Regions from separate parts of the Burkholderia sp. IDO3 genome, predicted to be linked through region 3. Evidence: predicted binding sites of a transcription regulator. Region 3 holds the regulator's gene; each other region holds the start of a gene.
The links. Region 3 encodes FNR, which switches genes on or off when oxygen is low (the NO sensors DNR and NnrR bind a similar motif). Its sites were predicted from a motif close to TTGATNNNNATCAA; they were not measured.
Positions count from the first base shown of each region.

Region 1 (6,540 bases), on a different replicon from region 3:
TGCTGGGCCGGCTGACGGGCGTGCGCGGCTATCACGACATCGCACGGCATCCGGACGCAGCGCAAACGCCCGGACTCGTGCTGTTCCGCTGGGATGCCCCGCTCTTCTACGCGAACGTCGAGATCTTCTGCGAGCATCTGCGCGCGGCGATCGCGCGATCGGCGGGCCCGGTCACGCGCATCGTCGTCGCGGCCGAACCCGTCACCGACATCGACGTCAGCGCGGCGGACCGGCTCGTGGCGCTGCACGCGGAACTCCGGGCGCGCGGCATCGCGGTGAATTTCGCGGAAATGAAGGGGCCGGTGAAGGATCGCCTGCGCGCATACGGCCTGTTCGACGTGTTCGGGCCCGGCAGTTTCTTTCCGACCGTGACCGATGCCGTGGCCCATCACGTTCGGCGGCCGGGCCGACATCCGGGTCGCCATACGCGTGCCTGCAAAAGAAAGCGTGCCCCGCGCCGGCGCGTGTCGCACAAACCGAGATAGAAGAGCGGAGCACGCGTCGCTGCGGCGCTCGCCGCAGCGCGCGACGGTTCAGTCGGTAAAGGTGTTCGACTTCCGCATCTCGATCCATGTCATGCCGGCCCGCAGCCCGTCGACGGCGGCGTCGCGCTCGGTCGCATGGGTCCGGCTGTGCTCGAATGTGCGCTCGCACACGCCATCCGGCGACGCGAGCGTGATGTGGATCCGGCAGCGGAAGCCGCCCGATTCGGCCGCGATCGTCTCGATCGCGACCGACCAGTCCGCTTCGTGAAGTTCGCCTGAAAGTGTCATTCGACCGCCCTCCTGGATCTCCGCGGGCCACGCCTGCGCCGGCCGCCTGCGGGATTCACTCGACCACCAGGTCGTCGACGACGGCACGCACGCCTCGCGCGGACCACGCGGCGCCGCGCACGGCCTTGCGCTCCGAAAACGAGCCGACCTTGCCGGACAGCCGCACCGTGCCGTCGTGCACGTCGATCGCGATGTGCTTCGCCTCGCGCTCCGCGTGACGCATGATCGCGCGCTTGATGTTGCCGCCGATGTCGTCCGCACCGACCGCCCCCTGTACCGCGATGTGGTCGGTCACGCCCGTCACGCTGCGCATCTGCGAGATCGCGCGCACGGCGAGGTGGCTCTGGTACGCCCAGTCGACCTTGCCGGACAGCGTGATCCAGCCGCGTTCGACCTGCACCTTGACCGCGTCATCGTGCAGGCCGACCGTCCAGTGCAGCACCGAACGCACGGCTTTCGCGATGTCCTCGTCGGTACGCACGTCGTCGTCCGGCAGATGCACGGTCATGTCGACGACGAGTGCCTTGACGCCGGACACGCGGTTCGCCGCGCGCTCGATCGCCAGCTTCTCCGCATAGCTCGGCGGGTGACCCGACAGCGTCACGATCCGGTCGGCCACCTCGACGCCGATACGCGTCGCATCGATCGACGGGTCGGATTCCAGTTCTTCCTGAACGTCCTGCTTCAACTGCTTGTCGGTTTTCATCGTCTGCTCTCCTGTGAGCCGCGGCGTGCCTGTCCGCCGCACGCAGCCAGATTGGCACACGCGCGGCCCCGGCCCGCTGATACAGGTCAACGGATGCCTCGCGCCGTCCCGCACCGCCAGTCGATGCGTCGCTTGACGAAGGTCAACCCGATGCGGCGCGACCGTCCTATCGTGAGATCGCCGATGCGCGACGTTCCAGGCACGCGCAACCACGCTTCAAGGAGACTCGCATGACCGAACAGCAATTGCTGGCCTATTCGCCGGCACCCGCGGCGCAGCCCGCGTCGCCCCAGGGCGAGTCGCCGGCGATCGTCGACTTGCCGCGCCCGATGCTCGACAGCGACGTGTCGCTGATGGCCGCGCTCGCGAGCCGAACGAGCTCCCGCGAATTCGCTGCCACGCCGCTCCCGCCCGCGACGCTCGGTACGATGCTGTGGGCGGCGGACGGCATCAACCGGCCGGCGAGCGGCGGTCGCACCGCGCCGTCCGCGCACGCATTCAATGAAATCGACCTCTACGTCGCGCTGCCGTACGGGGTCTACCGATACGACGCAGCCGCGCATCGGCTCGTGCTCAAGCATGCGGTCGATGCGCGCAACCTGACCGGCTATCAGGACTTCGTCGGACGCGCCCCGCTGGATCTCGTCTACGTCGTCCGGACGGCCGCGATACTCGACATGCCGCAGCAACAGCGCGACGTGTTCTCTGCCATCGCGGCCGGCGCCATCGCGCAGAACGTGTCGCTGTACTGCGCGGCGGCCGGCCTCGGCACCGTCGTGCGCGGCTGGATCAATCACCGTGCGCTCGCCGACGCGCTACGACTGAACGAGGACGAGTTGCCGATCCTCGCCCAGACGGTCGGCTATCGGGCCGGCACGACGGCGCCGCACGCGTGAGCGAACCCGCGTCGGCATCCATGAAAACGGCGCGCGGATCGCTCCGCGCGCCGGCTCCTCCCGACGGGCGATGCGTGCCTGCATCGCCCGTTGCCCGTCATCCGCTCAACTGATCGCCAGCTTCTTCTGCCCGACCGGCGCCTTCTTCGGCAATGTCAGCGACAGCACGCCATCCAGATAGGTCGCCGTCGCGTTCGCGTCGTCGATTTCGGCGGAAAGGGAAAACGACCGGCTGATCGCACCGCTGTAGCGTTCGCGCCGAATCACCCGCTCGCCGTCCTTCTGTTCGCGGTTGCGCTCGACCTTTGCGTTGATCGATACGGTCGAGCCCTTGACTTCGATGTCGATGTCCTCCTTCGCAACGCCGGGCAGTTCCGCATTGACCTTGTAGGCGTCGTCACTTTCCGTCACGTCGATCTTCATCGACTCGAGATCCGGCTGGTCGGCCAGCGCCATGCCGCGCAGCGGCCTGAACAACCCCTGAAACAGGTCGGACACGGGTTCGATCGAAAACGGGTCGTAACGCGTCATGTTGCTCATGATTCGCACTCCTCATACAGATGACATGCGGCCGCCGCTTTCGTCCCGACAGCATGGGCCGCAATGGAGATCGGATGGCGCGGCACCGCATGCCGCGCAAGGGACGAATGATCTTTCGAAGTCCAGCGTACCTGCCCGCACCAGTACGTGCTTGATGCGGGTCAAAGGCGACAGCCGATTACGTACAGAACCGGAAATAACCGCTATGAAGCAGGATCGGCCGCCCGCCGACTTCCTCGAGCAGGCAGCGTGCCGCCCGCTCGATGGCGGGACGATGTCGTGCAAAGGCGTCGACGAGATCCTGCTCGCGGGGCGATGCCGCACGGAAGTGGTCTTCCAGCGCCTCCGCGGTGATCGCGCATCGCACGCGGCGGCCTTCGACGAGCGCCGGAAAGGCCAGCGCCAGGTCCAGGCCGCAGTACGTCGGATGTTCGACGGGAAAGGATATCTGCATGACGGTCACCCTGCGGCGCGACGCTAGGCCGCCGCCACGGCGGCAGGCGCGGCATCGTGACTGCGCACGAGCAGTACCGGACAACTCGATCCGCGCAGGAAGCGTTCGGCGACACTGCCGAGGAGCAGCCGCCGCACACCGCGTCGTCCGTGCGTTCCGATCACGGCCAGATCGATCGAACGATCCGCGACATAGCGCTGCAGCCGCTCGGCGATATCCTGACCGAGTTCGGTTTCGACGATTTCCGTCTCGCCGTTGACTGCCGCATGCGAGATGGTTCGTTCCGCGTTTCGCAGAACCGCCGCGCCGTCCCGCCGGACTTCGTCGAGCAGCGCGTCCGGGTCCAGTCGCCCGGCATACGTGATCAGCAACGACTTGTCGACGACGAAAACGGCGAACAGGCGCGCGCCGCACGATCCGGCCATCTTCAAGCCTTCGTCGAGCGCCCGGTTCGATGAAGGACTACCGTCCACGGCGACCATGATGTTCGTGTACATACCGACCTCGCTGGATGATCCGACGCGCCGGCGGCGTCCGGATATGTTTTCATCATCGGCGCGCGCGGGAAACCGGCGTTGACGGAAGTCAATGGTTTGAAAACGCAATGAAACCGGCCCTGGGGCGAGACGAGAGCGCCGGGTTATCGAGGCTCAACCGGTTGCGTCGGCGTTTCCGGTGCATGCGGCGGCTTCCCATACGACTGGAAGCCTTGTTCGATCTCGATGATTTTCATCGCGCACGCATCGTATTGCCAGCCCGGGCCGCCATCGCTGTCATACATGCCCTTGCACATGGCCTTGAGCCGGATCACCGCGCCGCCGTCGCCCGACGCCACGCGAGACGCCCACAGATAGACTTCCCCGGCGAGATACGGTTGTGCTGTTTCGATCCGGTCTGCACCGAAGCGCGTGATGCGGGTCGACGAATGCGCTTCGACGTAGCGGCGTGCGAGCTTCCACGCACGGTCGCATCCGGATGGCGTCGAACACTGCAGCGCCGCAGCCTGCCGTGCCGCGAGCAAGCGCGTTTCAGTCGACCTGAATGTCGCGCCCTGCCCGACTCCGGCACATGCCCCCAGCACGAGCAGGGCGCTCGCAGCCAACACCCGTTGTTTCATCGCCAATGCCTCGCAGAGCCATGAGGTCCGCCTGCAGTCCGGCAGCACGATCGCGCCCGACGTCATTCCGGCCATGTCGTGACGACCCGTGCCGCCCGCGTTGCGCAAGCGTCCGAATCGACTGTATCGCCGGCCTGCCGAATGCGGTTGTCCTGCGTCAATCGCGCGCCGATTGCCGAGTCACGCCGGCATGCCGGCGTGACCGTCCACATCCCCGCCTCCCGGCCGGCCCGCCGACACGCTCCTTGATCACGATCAATCGTCGACAGGATGCGCCGCAGTAAAAATTGGCCGTGGCCTTTTCCCGCGACCCGGCTCCGGACTGCACCGACCCGTGCACGGGCGCCCTCCAACACCGACAACAACCGATGAACACCGCATCGATCGGCAGTGTCTCCAGCCCGCAGCTTCCCGGACGCGTCGTCGCGGTGCGCGGCGCAGTCGTCGATCTCGCGTTCGCGGCGGGCTCGTTGCCGCCGGTGGACACCGCGATCTCGATCGAAGTCGACGGCGGCAGTGCGATCGTTGCGGAAGTACAAGCCCACCTCGATGAGCAGACCGTCCGCGCACTGGCGATGCAGTCGACCAGCGGATTGCCGAGAGGCGCATCGGCGCAGGCGTCCTGTCGGCCGATCTCGGTTCCGGTCGGCAACGCCGTACTCGGACGCCTGATCGACGTGATGGGCGCGCCGGGCGACCGGGGCGAACCGCTGCCGGCCGACGTCCAGCGCCGCCCCATCCATCAACCGCCGCCGGCGTTGTCCTCACAGGACAGCGCAACCGGCATCTTCGCGACGGGCATCAAGGTCGTCGATCTCCTCGCCCCGCTCGCCCGGGGCGGCAAAGCGGCGATGTTCGGCGGCGCCGGCGTGGGCAAGACCGTGCTCGTCATGGAGCTGATTCACGCGATGGTCGAGCGCTACAACGGAATATCGGTGTTCGCCGGTGTCGGGGAGCGCTCGCGAGAAGGCCACGAACTGCTGATGGACATGCAGCATTCCGGTGTGCTGCCGAAAACCGTGCTCGTGTACGGCCAGATGAACGAACCCCCGGGCGCCCGCTGGCGCGTTCCGCTGACGGCCCTGACCGTCGCCGAGCACTTTCGCGACGAACAGCGCCAGAACGTGCTGCTCCTGATGGACAACGTATTCCGCTTCGTCCAGGCCGGCGCCGAAGTGTCGGGCTTGCTCGGCCGGCTCCCGTCACGCGTCGGCTATCAGCCGACCCTGGCAAGCGAAGTGGCGGCGTTGCAGGAGCGCATCGTGTCCGTCGGCGGCGTCTCGATCACGGCGATCGAGGCCGTCTACGTTCCGGCGGACGATTTCACGGACCCTGCCGTCACGACCATCGCCGCGCACGTCGACAGCATGGTCGTCCTGTCGCGCACGATGGCCGCCGAAGGCATGTATCCGGCGATCGATCCGATCACGTCGTCATCGATCCTGCTCGATCCGCTGGTGGTCGGCGCCGAACACGTTCAGGTCGCGACCGACGTGCGGCGCACGATCGAGCACTACCGCGAGCTGCAGGATGTCATCTCGCTGCTCGGCATCGAGGAGCTGGGCGCGGACGACCGCCTGATCGTCGGCCGGGCCCGCCGTCTGCAGCGGTTTCTGACCCAGCCGTTCGCCGTCACCGAAGCGTTCACGGGGGTGCCGGGCCGCTCGGTCGCGGTCGACGACACCGTCGCGGGATGCCGCGCCATTCTCGACGGCGAATGCGACGCATGGCGGGAACAATCGCTGTACATGATCGGGACGCTCGACGAAGCCCGCGAGCGGGAGCGGGCAACATCATGAGCACGGTGCTTCACCTGAGCATCGCGACGCCCGCCGGGATGCTGGTCGATACGCCGGAGGTCGTCGCCTTCCGTGCGGAGGACGCAACCGGCAGTTTCGGTGTGCTGCCCGGGCATACGGATTTTCTGACCGTGCTGTCGCCCTGTGTCATGCGTTGGCGCACCGCAGACGGCACGCGCAGGTTCTGTGCGGTAAGCGGCGGCGTGTTGCGGATCGTCAACGGCAAGGACATCCGTATCGCGTGCCGTGACGGCG
Region 1 covers NZ_CP028964.1:246,822-253,361, reverse strand. The annotation lists gene DCN14_RS32820 (SulP family inorganic anion transporter) at 1-485, shown strand, start outside; gene DCN14_RS32815 (hypothetical protein) at 534-773, opposite strand; gene DCN14_RS32810 (BON domain-containing protein) at 829-1,479, opposite strand; gene DCN14_RS32805 (nitroreductase family protein) at 1,710-2,375, shown strand; gene DCN14_RS32800 (Hsp20/alpha crystallin family protein) at 2,481-2,915, opposite strand; gene DCN14_RS32795 (DUF1488 domain-containing protein) at 3,094-3,369, opposite strand; gene DCN14_RS32790 (universal stress protein) at 3,393-3,866, opposite strand; gene DCN14_RS32785 (hypothetical protein) at 4,010-4,552, opposite strand; gene atpD (F0F1 ATP synthase subunit beta) at 4,855-6,285, shown strand; gene DCN14_RS32775 (F0F1 ATP synthase subunit epsilon) at 6,282-6,540, shown strand, end outside.
Region 1: DCN14_RS32790 (universal stress protein) is a predicted target of FNR. The motif match lies at 3,945-3,958, and genes of this name have one in related genera.

Region 2 (6,540 bases), 330 kb from region 3:
TGGATCTGCGCGGACAACTGCTCCATCACCGGATCGGCGAGATTCCAGAACGGCATCGACGTGAGATACGCGAAGCCGAGCTCGAGGATCTTCGGCGTGAGCCGGAACAGCCGGCCGTCGGCCTCGACGTAGCCGAGCGTCTGCAGCGTGAGCAGGATCCGGCGCGCGCCCGCGCGCGTGAGTCCGGTGGCCGACGCGACCTCGGTAAGCGTCTGCTCCGGGCGCTGGGCGTCGAATGCGCGGATCACCGCGAGGCCGCGCGCGAACGACTGCACATAGGAGTCGCCGGGTTTCTGGATGTCTTCGGTTGTCATGAACGGTCGAATTGTCGTGCAGCCGAGAAGATAGCGCATGGGGCCTGACACGCCAACCGCACCGCGGACCGGGCGCTTGACAGGTCGTCCCCGCACTCCCTATGATGCGTTGAACGTTCGATACACGATCTTATGTTCGTATATAGAACATTTAAGCGCATCCCGGCGGGCAATGCAAGGGGCGCGTTTCATTCACTTCCCAGCCTTGCATGAGACCGGAGACACTGATGACTGAAGCTTTTCTGTGTGATGCGATTCGTACGCCGATCGGCCGTTACGGCGGCGCACTGTCCGGCGTGCGCGCCGACGACCTCGGCGCGGTGCCGCTCAAGGCGCTCGTCGAGCGCAACCGCGACGTCGACTGGACCGCGATCGACGACGTGATCTACGGCTGCGCGAACCAGGCCGGCGAGGACAACCGCAACGTCGCACGCATGTCCGCGCTGCTCGCGGGCTTGCCGGAGGGCGTGCCGGGTTCGACGATCAACCGCCTGTGCGGTTCCGGGATGGACGCGGTCGGCGTGGCCGCGCGCGCGATCAAGTCGGGCGAGGCCGCGCTGATGGTGGCCGGCGGCGTCGAAAGCATGACGCGCGCGCCGTTCGTGATGGGCAAGGCTGCCAGCGCATTCGCGCGCCAGGCCGAGATCCACGACACGACGATCGGCTGGCGCTTCGTCAATCCGCTGATGAAAAAGCTGCATGGCGTCGATTCGATGCCGGAGACGGCCGAGAACGTCGCGGTCGACTACAACGTCAGCCGTGCCGACCAGGATCTGTTCGCGCTGCGCAGCCAGCAGAAGGCCGCACGTGCGCAGCAGGACGGCACGCTCGCCGAGGAAATCGTGTCGGTCACGATTCCGCAGAAGAAAGGCGACCCCGTCGTCTTTTCGCGTGACGAGCATCCGCGCGAAACGTCGCTGGAGACGCTCGCGAAGCTGAAGGGCGTCGTGCGCCCGGACGGCTCGGTGACGGCCGGCAACGCGTCGGGCGTCAACGACGGCGCGGCCGCGCTGCTGCTCGCGAACGAAGCCACCGCGAAGCGCTTCGGCCTGACGCCGCGCGCCCGCGTGCTCGGCATCGCGACGGCCGGCGTCGCGCCGCGCGTGATGGGCATCGGCCCGGCTCCCGCCACGCAGAAGCTGCTCGCGCGACTCGGGATGACGATCGACCAGTTCGACGTGATCGAGCTGAACGAAGCGTTCGCGTCGCAGGGTCTCGCGGTGCTGCGCATGCTCGGCGTCGCCGACGACGATCCTCGCGTGAACCCGAATGGCGGCGCGATCGCGCTCGGCCATCCGCTCGGCGCATCGGGCGCGCGTCTCGTGACGACCGCGATGTACCAGCTTCATCGCACCAACGGCCGTTTCGCGCTGTGCACGATGTGCATCGGCGTCGGCCAGGGCATCGCGATCGCGATCGAACGCGTCTGATCGCATCGCGCGGCGGCGGCAGGATCGGGTCCACGCCGCTGCGCCGCTTCATCGCAGTTTCGACGCCAACGAAGTGGCCGTCACGAGACCGTCGTGACGGCCACTTCGTCGTTCAGCCTTCCATTCGTTGCGCAAGGCGGGCGACGAGCGCGTCGATCTCGGTGTCCGCGAACACCTCGACGCCATGCTCGCGCAGCAACGCCGCCGTGACGCCGGCACCGGCATGCCGCCGGCCCGAGAAACTCCCGTCATGAATGTAGCGGCTTGCGCACGACGGACTGCCGTCCGCGAGGATCGCGAAGCGGCAGTCGTGCGCGCGCGCGAGCGCCAGCGCGGTTTGCGCGCCGTCGACGAACGCTGCCGTGACGTCCGTGCCATGCACGTCGACGATGCGCGCGGCACCCGACAGCACGCGTTGCCCGGATGCCCCGCCTGCGATCTCGGCGGGCGGGCGCGGCACGCTCAATCCGCCTGCCAGTTCCGGGCAGACCGGCACCAGACGCCCTTCGCGTTGCCACCGTTCGAGCGCTGCGTGAGCGGCGGTCTGGGCCGAGCCGTTGTAGCGGACCGGGTGACCGAGCACGCACATGCTGACGAGGATCTTCGGCGGGGCCGGCTGCTGCGGTGCGTGCTGCACGGTCGTTCTCCGTGTTGGCGGCGTGGGTCGAACGGAAATGCTACGCGCGGCTCGCGGTCGGCGCTTCCATATGGATGTCTTCCGGCTCGAGCGCATGCAGCACCGGGTCGGGCGACGCGCTGACGGTGAAGCCGAGCCGCAGGTAGAAGTCGATCGTGTGCCGCGACGGCGTCGCAGAGACGTACAGACGTTTCGCACCCATCGCGCGCGCCTGTGCGCGGGCCGCGCGGTAGAGCCGCGCACCGAGCCCGCAGCCGCGCCAGTCGCGGCTCACGTGCAGGAACTTCAACTGCAGCATGTCGCGTTGCGCGCCGAGCGGATCGGCGTCGACGATGACCGCCGCGACGATCCGCGTGCCGTCGAACATCCCGACGCACCAGCCGCCGCGATCGTGACAGTCGAGCAGGATCGGCGTGTAGTGTTCGGCTTCGCCGTCGGGCCAGCCTTGCACGTCGTAGAAGTCCGGGACCAGATGCAGTTCGCCGTCGCGCAGCGCGTACAGATGGTGAATGATCTCGCGCCGGTCGATGGTCCACACGAGCGGCAGTTCGTCGCGCGCGAGCAGGCGGGCCGACAGCGCGTCGCGTTCGGTAGCGGTGCGGCGCGTCATCCGGTTGCCCGGCCGGCGGTGCGTTGCGAGCGGCATGTCGTGTGCCGGTGTGGCCGATTCAGTTCGTGCCGGATCTTTTTCATCGAATTGATCGAATGTCGGTTGAATGGGGTGAAATGGGGCGAATCGTTTTGCCGCGCGTAGCGGCCGCCGGCATTGGTTTGCCGCCCGGCGTTCTCTCATAACGCATCGAGCCGCGGTGGAACAGCGCGGCATCGATTATCGCGAGATTATTTGATCCAGGTCATATTGATAAGCGAATCCGGTATTTTTTGCATTTCAAGGGTAAGGTTTTTGCCGGAATTGCCGACAGTAGGAACGAGACCGTCGTAAAGCGATAAACCGTTTTTCGGCTACTGAGCGTGATTTCTGCGCCGCGCGGATCCTGCCTTCCGATCCGCCTTTCGGAGCCCTGCTGCATGCGCAACAACCAGCCTGTCACCCAACAAGAATTCGAATTTCCCGACGACGTCACGTTGATGTCGACCACCGATGCCGACAGCTACATCACGTACGCGAACACCACGTTCGCCCATGTGAGCGGCTTCTCGAACGATGAGCTCGTCGGCCAGCCGCACAACGTCGTGCGGCACCCGGACATGCCGAAAGAGGCGTTCGCCGACATGTGGGCGACGCTGAAGAACGGCGAGCCGTGGACCGCGCTCGTGAAGAACCGCCGCAAGAACGGCGACCACTACTGGGTGCGCGCGAACGCGGTGCCCGTGATGCGCAACGGCGCACCGCACGGCTACATGTCGGTGCGCACCAAGGCGCCGCGCGACGAGATCGCGGCGGCCGACGCGCTGTACCGCGCGCTTCGCGACGGCAAGGCCGGGCAACGCACGTTCCACAAAGGACTGGTCGTCCGTACCGGGCTGCTGCGCATCGTGTCGCTGCCGCAGACGATGTCGGTGCGCGCGCGCGTTCATTCGGTGCTGTGCGTGCTGGCGCCGGCCGTCGTCGGCGCGGGCTGTGCATGCGGGCTGGCCGGTGCCGGGCTCGCGGCGTTTGCCGCCGCGACGGCCGGCGTGTCGGTCGCGGCCGGGCTGTGGCTCGACGCGCAGATCGTGCGTCCGTTGAAGCGGTTGCACGACCAGGCGCTGAACGTCGCGACCGGCGAAAGCCGGCGCGGCGTGCGGATGAACCGCGTCGACGAGATCGGCATGACGCTGCGCACGATCAACCAGCTCGGGTTGATGTTCCGCTGGCTCGTCGACGACGTCAGCGAACAGGTGCACAACGTGCAGCGCGCGAGCAACGAGATCGCACAGGGCAACAACGATTTGAGTGCGCGCACCGAGCAGGCCGCGTCCAGCGTGCAGCAGACGGCCGCATCGATGGCGGAGATGACGGCCACCGTATCGAGCAATGCGGAGACGGCGTTGCAGGCGAACCAGTTGTCGGTGTCCGCGAGCGAAGCGGCCGAGCGGGGCGGGCAGGCGGTGAGCGAAGTCGTCGCGACGATGAGCGACATCACCGACAGCTCGCGCAAGATCGCCGACATCATCGGCGTGATCGACGGGATCGCATTCCAGACCAACATCCTCGCGCTGAACGCGGCGGTCGAAGCCGCGCGCGCAGGCGAGCAGGGCCGCGGGTTCGCGGTGGTCGCGGGCGAAGTGCGGGCGCTCGCGCAGCGCAGCGCGAATGCGGCGAAGGAGATCAAGACGCTGATCGGCGCGAGCGTCGAGCGGGTCGAATCGGGCGCGCGGCGGGTCGACGACGCGGGCAGGACGATGGAAGACATCGTCGCGCAGGTGAAGCGCGTGTCGGACCTGATCGCGGAGATCAGCTCGTCGACCGCCGAGCAGAGCACGGGGGTTGCGCAGGTCGATCAGGCGGTCGTGCATCTGGACAACATCACGCAGCAGAACGCGGCGCTGGTCGAGCAAAGCGCGGCGGCGTCGGAGAGCCTGAAGCAGCAGGCGACGCGGCTCGTGGATGCGGTGAACGTGTTTCGGTAATCGCCGGGGCGCGTGCTTGCGTATCCCGTCGCGACGAGGCGGCGAAATCTCTTTCCGGTTCGATCGGATTCGAATGCATCAAGCCGGATTTATTCGCGAATCCGGTCGAATGAATTGCCCTGAATGTTCAGATGATTGGCGTGCAAATGCTTGATAAAACTGAGTATTTGATTCACGTATAAACAAAGTGTTCGGCTAAATCAAGATGATGAACGATTAATGCATATTTACCCGCGGTCGGCATAATGTTTTCGCCAGATTTGCCGAAAGCGCAGGAGTCTGATCGAACGCATGCGGGTCGCCCGCGATGCGTACGGTCTCGCATCCATCCACAGGCGGACGCAAGATCCGCAACACGGGACTCCATACCATGCGCAATAACCAGCCTGTCACGCAACGCGAATTCGATTTTCCGGACGACGCGACGCTGATGTCGACCACCGACGCGGACAGTTACATCAAGTACGCGAACGCCGCATTCATTCAGGTCAGCGGATTTTCCCCCGAGGAGATCGAAGGTCAGCCGCACAACGTCGTGCGGCACCCGGACATGCCGAAGGAGGCGTTCGCCGACATGTGGGCGACGCTGAAGAACGGCGAGCCGTGGACCGCGCTCGTGAAGAACCGCCGCAAGAACGGCGACCACTACTGGGTGCGTTCGAATACGGTGCCGGTCATGCGCAACGGGCAGCCGACCGGCTACATGTCGGTGCGCACCAAGGCGTCGCGCGACGAGATCGCGGCGGCCGACGCGCTGTACCGCGCGTTCCGCGAAGGCAAGGCCGGCAACCGCCGTTTCCACAAGGGCCTGATCGTCCGGGGCGGGCTGATGCGCGTCGCATCGCTGTTCCAGACGATGTCGGTGCGTGCGCGACTGCATTCGACGCTGTGCGTGCTGGCGCCGGCCGTCGTCGGCGCGGGCTGGGCATGCGGGTTGACCGGCGGCGGGCTTGCGGGATTTGCCGCCGCGACGGCCGGGGTGGCGATCGCGGCCGGGCTGTGGCTCGATGCGCAGATCGCGCGTCCGCTGATGCAGTTGCGCGACCAGGCGTTGCGTGTCGCGACCGGCGAAAGCCGTACCGGCGTCGCGATGAACCGCGTCGACGAGATCGGCATGACGCTGCGCACGATCAACCAGCTCGGGCTGATGTTCCGCTGGCTCGTCGACGACGTCAGCGAGCAGGTGCTCAACGTGCAGCGCGCGAGCAACGAGATCGCGCAGGGCAACAACGACCTGAGCGCACGCACCGAACAGGCGTCGACCAGCGTGCAGCAAACCGCGGCGTCGATGGCCGAGATGACGGCCACGGTGTCGAGCAATGCGGAGACGGCGTTGCAGGCGAACCAGTTGTCGGTGTCCGCGAGCGAAGCGGCCGAGCGCGGCGGGCAGGCGGTGAGCGAAGTCGTCACGACGATGAACGACATCACCGGCAGCTCGCGCAAGATCGCCGACATCATCGGCGTGATCGACGGGATCGCATTCCAGACCAACATCCTCGCGCTGAACGCGGCGGTCGAAGCGGCGCGTGCGGGCGATCAGGGGCGCGGTTTCGCGGTGGTCGCGGGTGAAGTGCGGGCGCTTGCG
Region 2 covers NZ_CP028962.1:2,894,775-2,901,314, reverse strand. The annotation lists gene DCN14_RS13260 (IclR family transcriptional regulator) at 1-314, opposite strand, end outside; gene pcaF (3-oxoadipyl-CoA thiolase) at 542-1,744, shown strand; gene DCN14_RS13250 (DUF523 domain-containing protein) at 1,857-2,381, opposite strand; gene DCN14_RS13245 (GNAT family N-acetyltransferase) at 2,422-2,991, opposite strand; gene DCN14_RS13240 (PAS domain-containing methyl-accepting chemotaxis protein) at 3,411-4,955, shown strand; gene DCN14_RS13235 (PAS domain-containing methyl-accepting chemotaxis protein) at 5,326-6,540, shown strand, end outside.
Region 2: DCN14_RS13240 (PAS domain-containing methyl-accepting chemotaxis protein) is a predicted target of FNR. The motif match lies at 3,226-3,239, and genes of this name have one in related genera.

Region 3 (6,540 bases):
CAGGAGAGCCGCGATGGAATCGTCAGCTCAAGCGCACACCGCGCATCCGCGCAGCATCGAACTCGACAACGACGACACGCACGACAGCACCGTCGACACCGACGGCAAGAATCGCGAAGCGTCGCGTCTTGCTGGCGGCGCGATCTCGCCCGATCAAATCACGCGCAGCAACGCATCGCTCGTCAACGCAATGCCCGAAGCCGGCGACGGCTTCGCGGGCTTCGACAGCCGCCCCGGCGGCAATCACCCGGCGTTCGCGCTGCGGGCCGGCTACACGGTGATCGAGAAAGGTTTCGATGCACCGCCGCACGCAGGCGACGAACTGTTCGGCCCGGTTCACCGGATGTACGGCAGCGCGTACTGGCCCGGGCACGGACGCCGGCCCGAACGCGTCATCGAGATCGCCGCGGTGCCGAGGTAGCGCGCGGCGTTTGAATCGATCGTTCGTTTGCCGGAGCGGCGCGCGGGCCGATGGTTCGCGCGGGCCCGGCTTGTGTTCGGCGCGCACGCGGACGATCTTCCGTATCGGTGTCGATACCGGCGCCGGTTCGCGGCGACGCGCGGGTGCGCCGCGCGCTTTCGATCGATGTGAATGCATCGATGTTGATCGAAATCAGGTTATTCGCAGTTCGGTTGCGATCCAATGGAGGCACGCGCGCGATTCGGCTTCGCCAAAGCGGACGTTGTCGTGCATCGGCGGACGGTGCCGCACCCCGGACCATCGCGCGACGCCTGTGCGGCCGCTGCCGTCACGATGCGGTATCCGCACGGTGTTCGTCCGCCGTCATCTCGCCGCAGACTGCCGCAACGCGCCGCCCGGACGGCCGGCCGGCGCGACGTCGCACGCCGCCGCACCCGTCACGCAGCGCAACATGCGGCGCGCGCATGGCTCGCGATCGGCATGCGCCGCTGCAACGACACAAGCGCCGCGATCGCGCGTGCCGATCGAGACGACCGGCATGTCGATGCAAAGTCCCTGCCGTTGGTTTACTCTGCCTCGCAGCAACGCACGGTCTGCCCGGCCGTTCGGCCGACTTCCGTTCAACCCGCCACTCGGAGACACTATGTACAAGCGCATTCTGGTTGCCATCGACGGCAGCGACACGTCCCGCCACGCATTCGATGCCGCACTCGCACTCGCGAAGGAACACGGCGCGGAACTGCAGCCGTTCTACGTCGTCGAGAACGCCGCGATCTACTACAACGTGCCGGGCTACGATCCGTCCGTGCTGCGCGACCAGCTCGTCGCGCAAGGCAACGCGCTCGCGGCGGATTTCACGAAGCTGATGCAGGCGGCGGGCGTGAAGGGCGAGACGCTGATGAGCGAAGCGTCGTCGCTCAACGACGTCTCGACGCTGATCCTCGATGGCGCGAAGGCATTCGGCGCCGATCTGCTGGTGCTCGGCACGCACGGCCGGCGCGGGTTCCGCCGCCTCGTGCTCGGCAGCATCGCGGAACAGTGCGTGCGCCACGCGACGTTGCCCGTGCTGCTGATCCCGGCCGCCTCGCACACGGATGAGCAGGAGGGCTGAACATGTTCGCGCGCGCACCGTGCTCACGCAACGGCCGGCATGCGCGCGCGGTCGCGACGTTTTGTCACCCGACCGCACCAATTTGCGGTGGGACAATGATTCTGTCGATTCAACGCCGGAGTAAACGATCATGCTGACGCCCGTCGCCACACGCCCCGCCGCCCCTTCCCATGCAGGCAACTGGGCTCCCCGCCAGGCCCCTCATTGCTCGTCGTGCGCAATGCGTCATCTGTGCATGCCGCAGGGCCTCGCCCCCGAAGCGCTCAGCCGCCTCGAATCGGTCATCTGCGCGGCTCGCCCGGTCAAGCGCGGCGAAGCGTTGTTCCGCGAAGGCGATGCGTTCGACAACCTGTATGCCGTACGTTCGGGTTCGCTGAAAACCGTCGCCACGCGCCATGATGGCCGCGAACAGGTCACCGGCCTGCACCTCGCGGGCGAAGCGCTCGGCCTCGACGGCATCTGCGACGACACGCACCCGCGCACCGCGGTCGCGCTGGAAGACAGCTCGGTCTGCGTGATTCCGTACAGCGCGCTCAAGTCGCTGTGCTCGGAAGCCGGCACGATGCAACTACGCATGCACAAGCTGATGAGCGAGCAGATCGTGCGCGAAACGTCGCAGACGATGCTGCTCGGTTCGCTGAATGCGGAAGAGCGCGTCGCCGCGTTCCTGCTCGACGTGTCGCAGCGCTACCTGAAGCGCGGCTACTCGCCGTCGGAATTCAACCTGCGGATGACACGCGAAGACATCGGCAGCTACCTCGGCATGACGCTCGAAACGGTCAGCCGCACGCTGTCGAAATTCCAGAAGCGCGGCCTGATCGAAATGCAGGGCCGCCTCGTGCAGATCGTCGACTTCGACGGCCTGCATCACGTCTGACCCGGCCCGGCGCGTGCGATACGCGCCGCATGCCTTCCCCGTCCGATCAGTCGAGAAACAGCGCGGCGCGCGCCTTCAGCGCCGCGCTGAAATCGTCGAGCCAGCCGATCGACAGGCGCCAGCTCTGCCAGTAAAGCTCGATGTCGACCGTCCGCCCGCGCGACATGTCGACCAGTTCGCCCGCTGCCAGCTGGCGATCGACCATCCGGTCCGGACACATTCCCCATCCCAGCCCCGTTTCGCATGCGCGTAGATACCCGGCGACGTGCGGTATCCAGTGTTGCGGCGGATCGAGCTCCGCACGCGTCACGCGCCGGATGAAACGCGCCTGCAGCCCGTCCTTCGGATTGAACATCACGCACGGCGCGCGGCGCAGCGCATCGCGCGTGATGCCCGCGCCGAAATAACGGTCGTGAAACGCCGGCGAGCACACCGCGCGATAGCGGATGCGCCCGAGCCGCGTCGACCTGCACCCCTGGATCGGCTCGGCCTGCGCGGTCACCGCGCCCTGCACGCTGCCGTCGCGGATGCGCGCGGCCGTGTAGTCCTGATCGTCGATCACGAGGTCGAGCAACGTCTCGCGCTCCGTGCAGAACGGCCCGACCGCGTCGATGAACCACGTCGCGACGCTGTCGTCGTTCACGGCCACGCGCAGCGTCGGCCATGCGCTCGCGATCTGGCCCGGCAATGCGGGCATCCGGCCGCCCAGTTCGGCCTCGAGCAACTGCACGCGCTCCGTATGCCGGCACAGCAGCGCGCCCGAGGTCGTCGCGACGCACGGCTGCCCGCGCTTGACCAGCACGCTGCCGACACGCTCCTCCAGCAGTTTCACCCGCTGCGACACCGCCGACGGCGTGACGTTCAGCTCCCTGGCCGCCCGTTCGAACGAGCCGTGCCGGATCACCGCCGCGAGGGCGTCGAGCAACGCGTAGTCCAGCATTAGATTTCCTTAATCGACATTAGGTAAATTAGCTTCTCTTATTCCGGGGCTGACCGCAGACTAGCGCCAACCGATTCCCCCGTCTACTGCTGTCAATTCCCCATCATGAACTGGATCGCTTTTTCTCACGGCGTGGCCCTGTGCGCGTCGCTCATCGTCACCATCGGCGCGCAGAACGCGTTCGTGCTCCGGCAAGGCATCATGCGCTCGCATGTCGGCAAGATCGTGCTGCTGTGCGCGCTGTCGGACATGATCCTGATCGGCACGGGCGTCGGCGGCGCGTCGGTGCTCGTCGAACGCTATCCGACCTTCGTCCACGCGGTGCTGTACGTCGGTCTCGCGTATCTCGCGTGGTTCGGCATCAACGCGCTGCGCCGCGCGTTCAAGCCGGGGCACGAAACGCTCGACGTCCGCGGCGACGCCGTCGCGCCGCCGCCGCAAAGCGCGGCCGCGATCGTGCTGATGACGCTCGCGTTCACGTGGCTCAACCCGCACGTGTATCTCGACACCTTCCTGCTGATCGGCACGGCCGGCGCGCGCGAGCCGGAAGGCGCGCGCTTCGCGTTCGCCGTCGGCGCGATGTCGGTCAGCGTCGTGTGGTTCCTCGGGCTCGGATACGGTGCGCGACTGCTCGCGCCGTGGTTCCGCAAGGCCGTCGCGTGGCGCGTGCTGGACGGCGCGATCGGCGGGATGGTGCTGTTCCTGGCGGCGGTGCAGTTGCGATAGCACGTTCGCCGATCGAAGCCCGGGCAGCGGCTTGCCGCCCGCACGCAGCAACCCTCCCTCCGTTTCTCCCGCCCGCATCCGCGACGAAATTCAGTTCCAGATCGAACGCAGCCGACCGGATCACCACGCAACGGACGACGCGTCCGCTATCCGCCGCGATTCCTCCGCCTCCACGGCGGCGGGCCGGCTGCACGATTTCGAGCGATCGGCGAGAATGTCCCGAGTCCCGCGACAACGGCGCAAGCGCGTCGCGCCCCGCCGTCTCGTCGCCGTCATCTCGTCCCATCCCGTAGTTCGATCCCGTCACCTCGCAGATTTCGGAGAGAAACATGGCACTACGCACCCTCGGCACGTCGGACATCCAGGTTTCACCGCTCGCCTTCGGCGGCAACGTCTTCGGCTGGACCGTCGACGAGAACGCATCGTTCGCGCTGCTCGACGCGCTCGCCGACACCGGCATCAACTTCATCGACACGGCCGACGTCTATTCGGCCTGGGCGCCCGGCAACAGCGGCGGCGAATCGGAAACGATCATCGGCAAGTGGCTCAAGCGCTCCGGCAAGCGCGAACAGGTCGTGATCGCGACCAAGGTCGGCATGCTCGCCGCGCGCGCGGGGCTGACCAAGGACAACATCCTGAAGGCCGCCGACGATTCGCTGCGCCGCCTGCAGACCGACTACATCGACCTGTATTTCTCGCACCGCGATCTCGCCGACACGGCCCCGCTCGAAGAAACCCTCGCCGCATACCAGACGCTGATCGAAGCAGGCAAGGTGCGCATCATCGGCGCATCGAACTACAGCGGCGCGCGCCTGCGCGAAGCCGCCGACATCAGCCAGCGCGACGGCCTGCCCGCATACCAGGTGATCCAGCCGGAATACAACCTGATCGACCGCGCCGAATACGAGCGCGATCTCGAACCGGTCGTGCGCGACCTGAAGCTCGGCGTCGTCAACTACTACGCGCTCGCGAGCGGCTTCCTGTCGGGCAAATACCGCAGCGAAGCCGATCTGAAGAAGAGCGTGCGCGGCAGTCGCGTCGCCGGCTATCTCAATGAGCGCGGGCTGCGCATCCTCAAGGCGCTCGACGACGTGTCGGCCAAGCACGGCACGCAGCCGGCCGCGATCGCGCTCGCCTGGCAGATCGCCCGGCCGACGATCACCGCGCCGATCGCCAGTGCGACGTCGCTCGAACAGCTCGCGCTGCTCGGCGAAGCGATCCGCGTGCAGCTCGACGACGGCGATATCCGCAAGATCGACGAGGCCAGCGCGGCCTGAGGCCGTCTGCAACAGCACAGGCCGGTCGGTGGAATCGCGTCGTGCAGCGGTTCCGCGGCCGGCCTGCGTCATCTGCGTTCCGGTATTGCCGCATGCGGGGCGCATGAAATTCTCGCGTGGCGGCTCGATACAATGGCGTGCATCCCGACGGCCGGGCGGCTCGACCTGATCGAACCGGTATCCGTGCCCGGACGAACACCACGCACGGAACCGCCCATGCCCCGGAACACCCGCCGCTCCCGTTACGCCCGCCTGCCCTCCGCGGCCGTCGCCGCGCTGCTCGCGTTCGCGTTCGCGCCGGCGGTATCCCATGCCGGCTGGTACGAGGTCGTGAACTACACCGGCACGATCGGCCGCGCCCCCGTCCACGTGTCGCTGCAGACTTACGACGCGCTCGACCACAACGACGCGGGCCGCTGGCGCGTCGACGGCAGCTACTACTACGACGCGCATCGCACGCCGATTCCGCTGCGGGGCCATCGCGAGCCCGACGGCCGCATGACGCTGTGCGAGGCGTCGCCGCCCGCCTCGACTGCCGAATCGCCGGTCGTGCCGCCCGCATCGCCGTCGCGGCCGAAGCCTTGCCCGATCGCGATCGCCGTCACGGGCAAAACGGCAACCGGCCTCTGGGACGACGGCCGGAAGACGCTCCCGGTCGCGCTGAACGAAGTCGGGCGCCTGAACGACAACGATCGCGATCACCTGCAGCTCGACGGCACCGTCGACGTCCCGATGTGGTCCCGTACGAAAACGCACATGCTGGTCGGCGTCTACACGCTGTCCGACCAGTGCGGGATCGCGATGCGATCGCTGCGCGCGGTGAACATCGCGACGGGCCGCACCGATCGCACGATCGCGCTCGGATGCGATGCGGGGATGGTGATGACGTCGATCTACGCGAACGTCACCGATGCACAGCGTGACGGCCACGTGACCGTCGAGTTCCGCGACAGCAAGATGGGCTACGAGCAGGACGTTTCGCTCGGACTGCCGGCCGGTTCGTCGAAGTAAGCCCGCGTCAAACCGGACAACCTAGGGCCTGTTCACGCTAATAACGGGCTTGCGCTGGCCCCCAGAAGGGCCGAGCGCAAGGAATGCGACGAAGCGAATACTCGACGTATTCGCGAGGAGCATGACGCCGCGATCGGCCCTTCTGGGGGCCAGCCCCACGAATGAATTTTCCAAATA
Region 3 covers NZ_CP028962.1:84,301-90,840, reverse strand. The annotation lists gene DCN14_RS00420 (DUF3005 domain-containing protein) at 14-421, shown strand; gene DCN14_RS00415 (universal stress protein) at 1,065-1,532, shown strand; gene fnr (fumarate/nitrate reduction transcriptional regulator Fnr) at 1,663-2,409, shown strand; gene DCN14_RS00405 (LysR family transcriptional regulator ArgP) at 2,456-3,349, opposite strand; gene DCN14_RS00400 (LysE/ArgO family amino acid transporter) at 3,455-4,075, shown strand; gene DCN14_RS00395 (aldo/keto reductase) at 4,405-5,352, shown strand; gene DCN14_RS00390 (hypothetical protein) at 5,569-6,363, shown strand.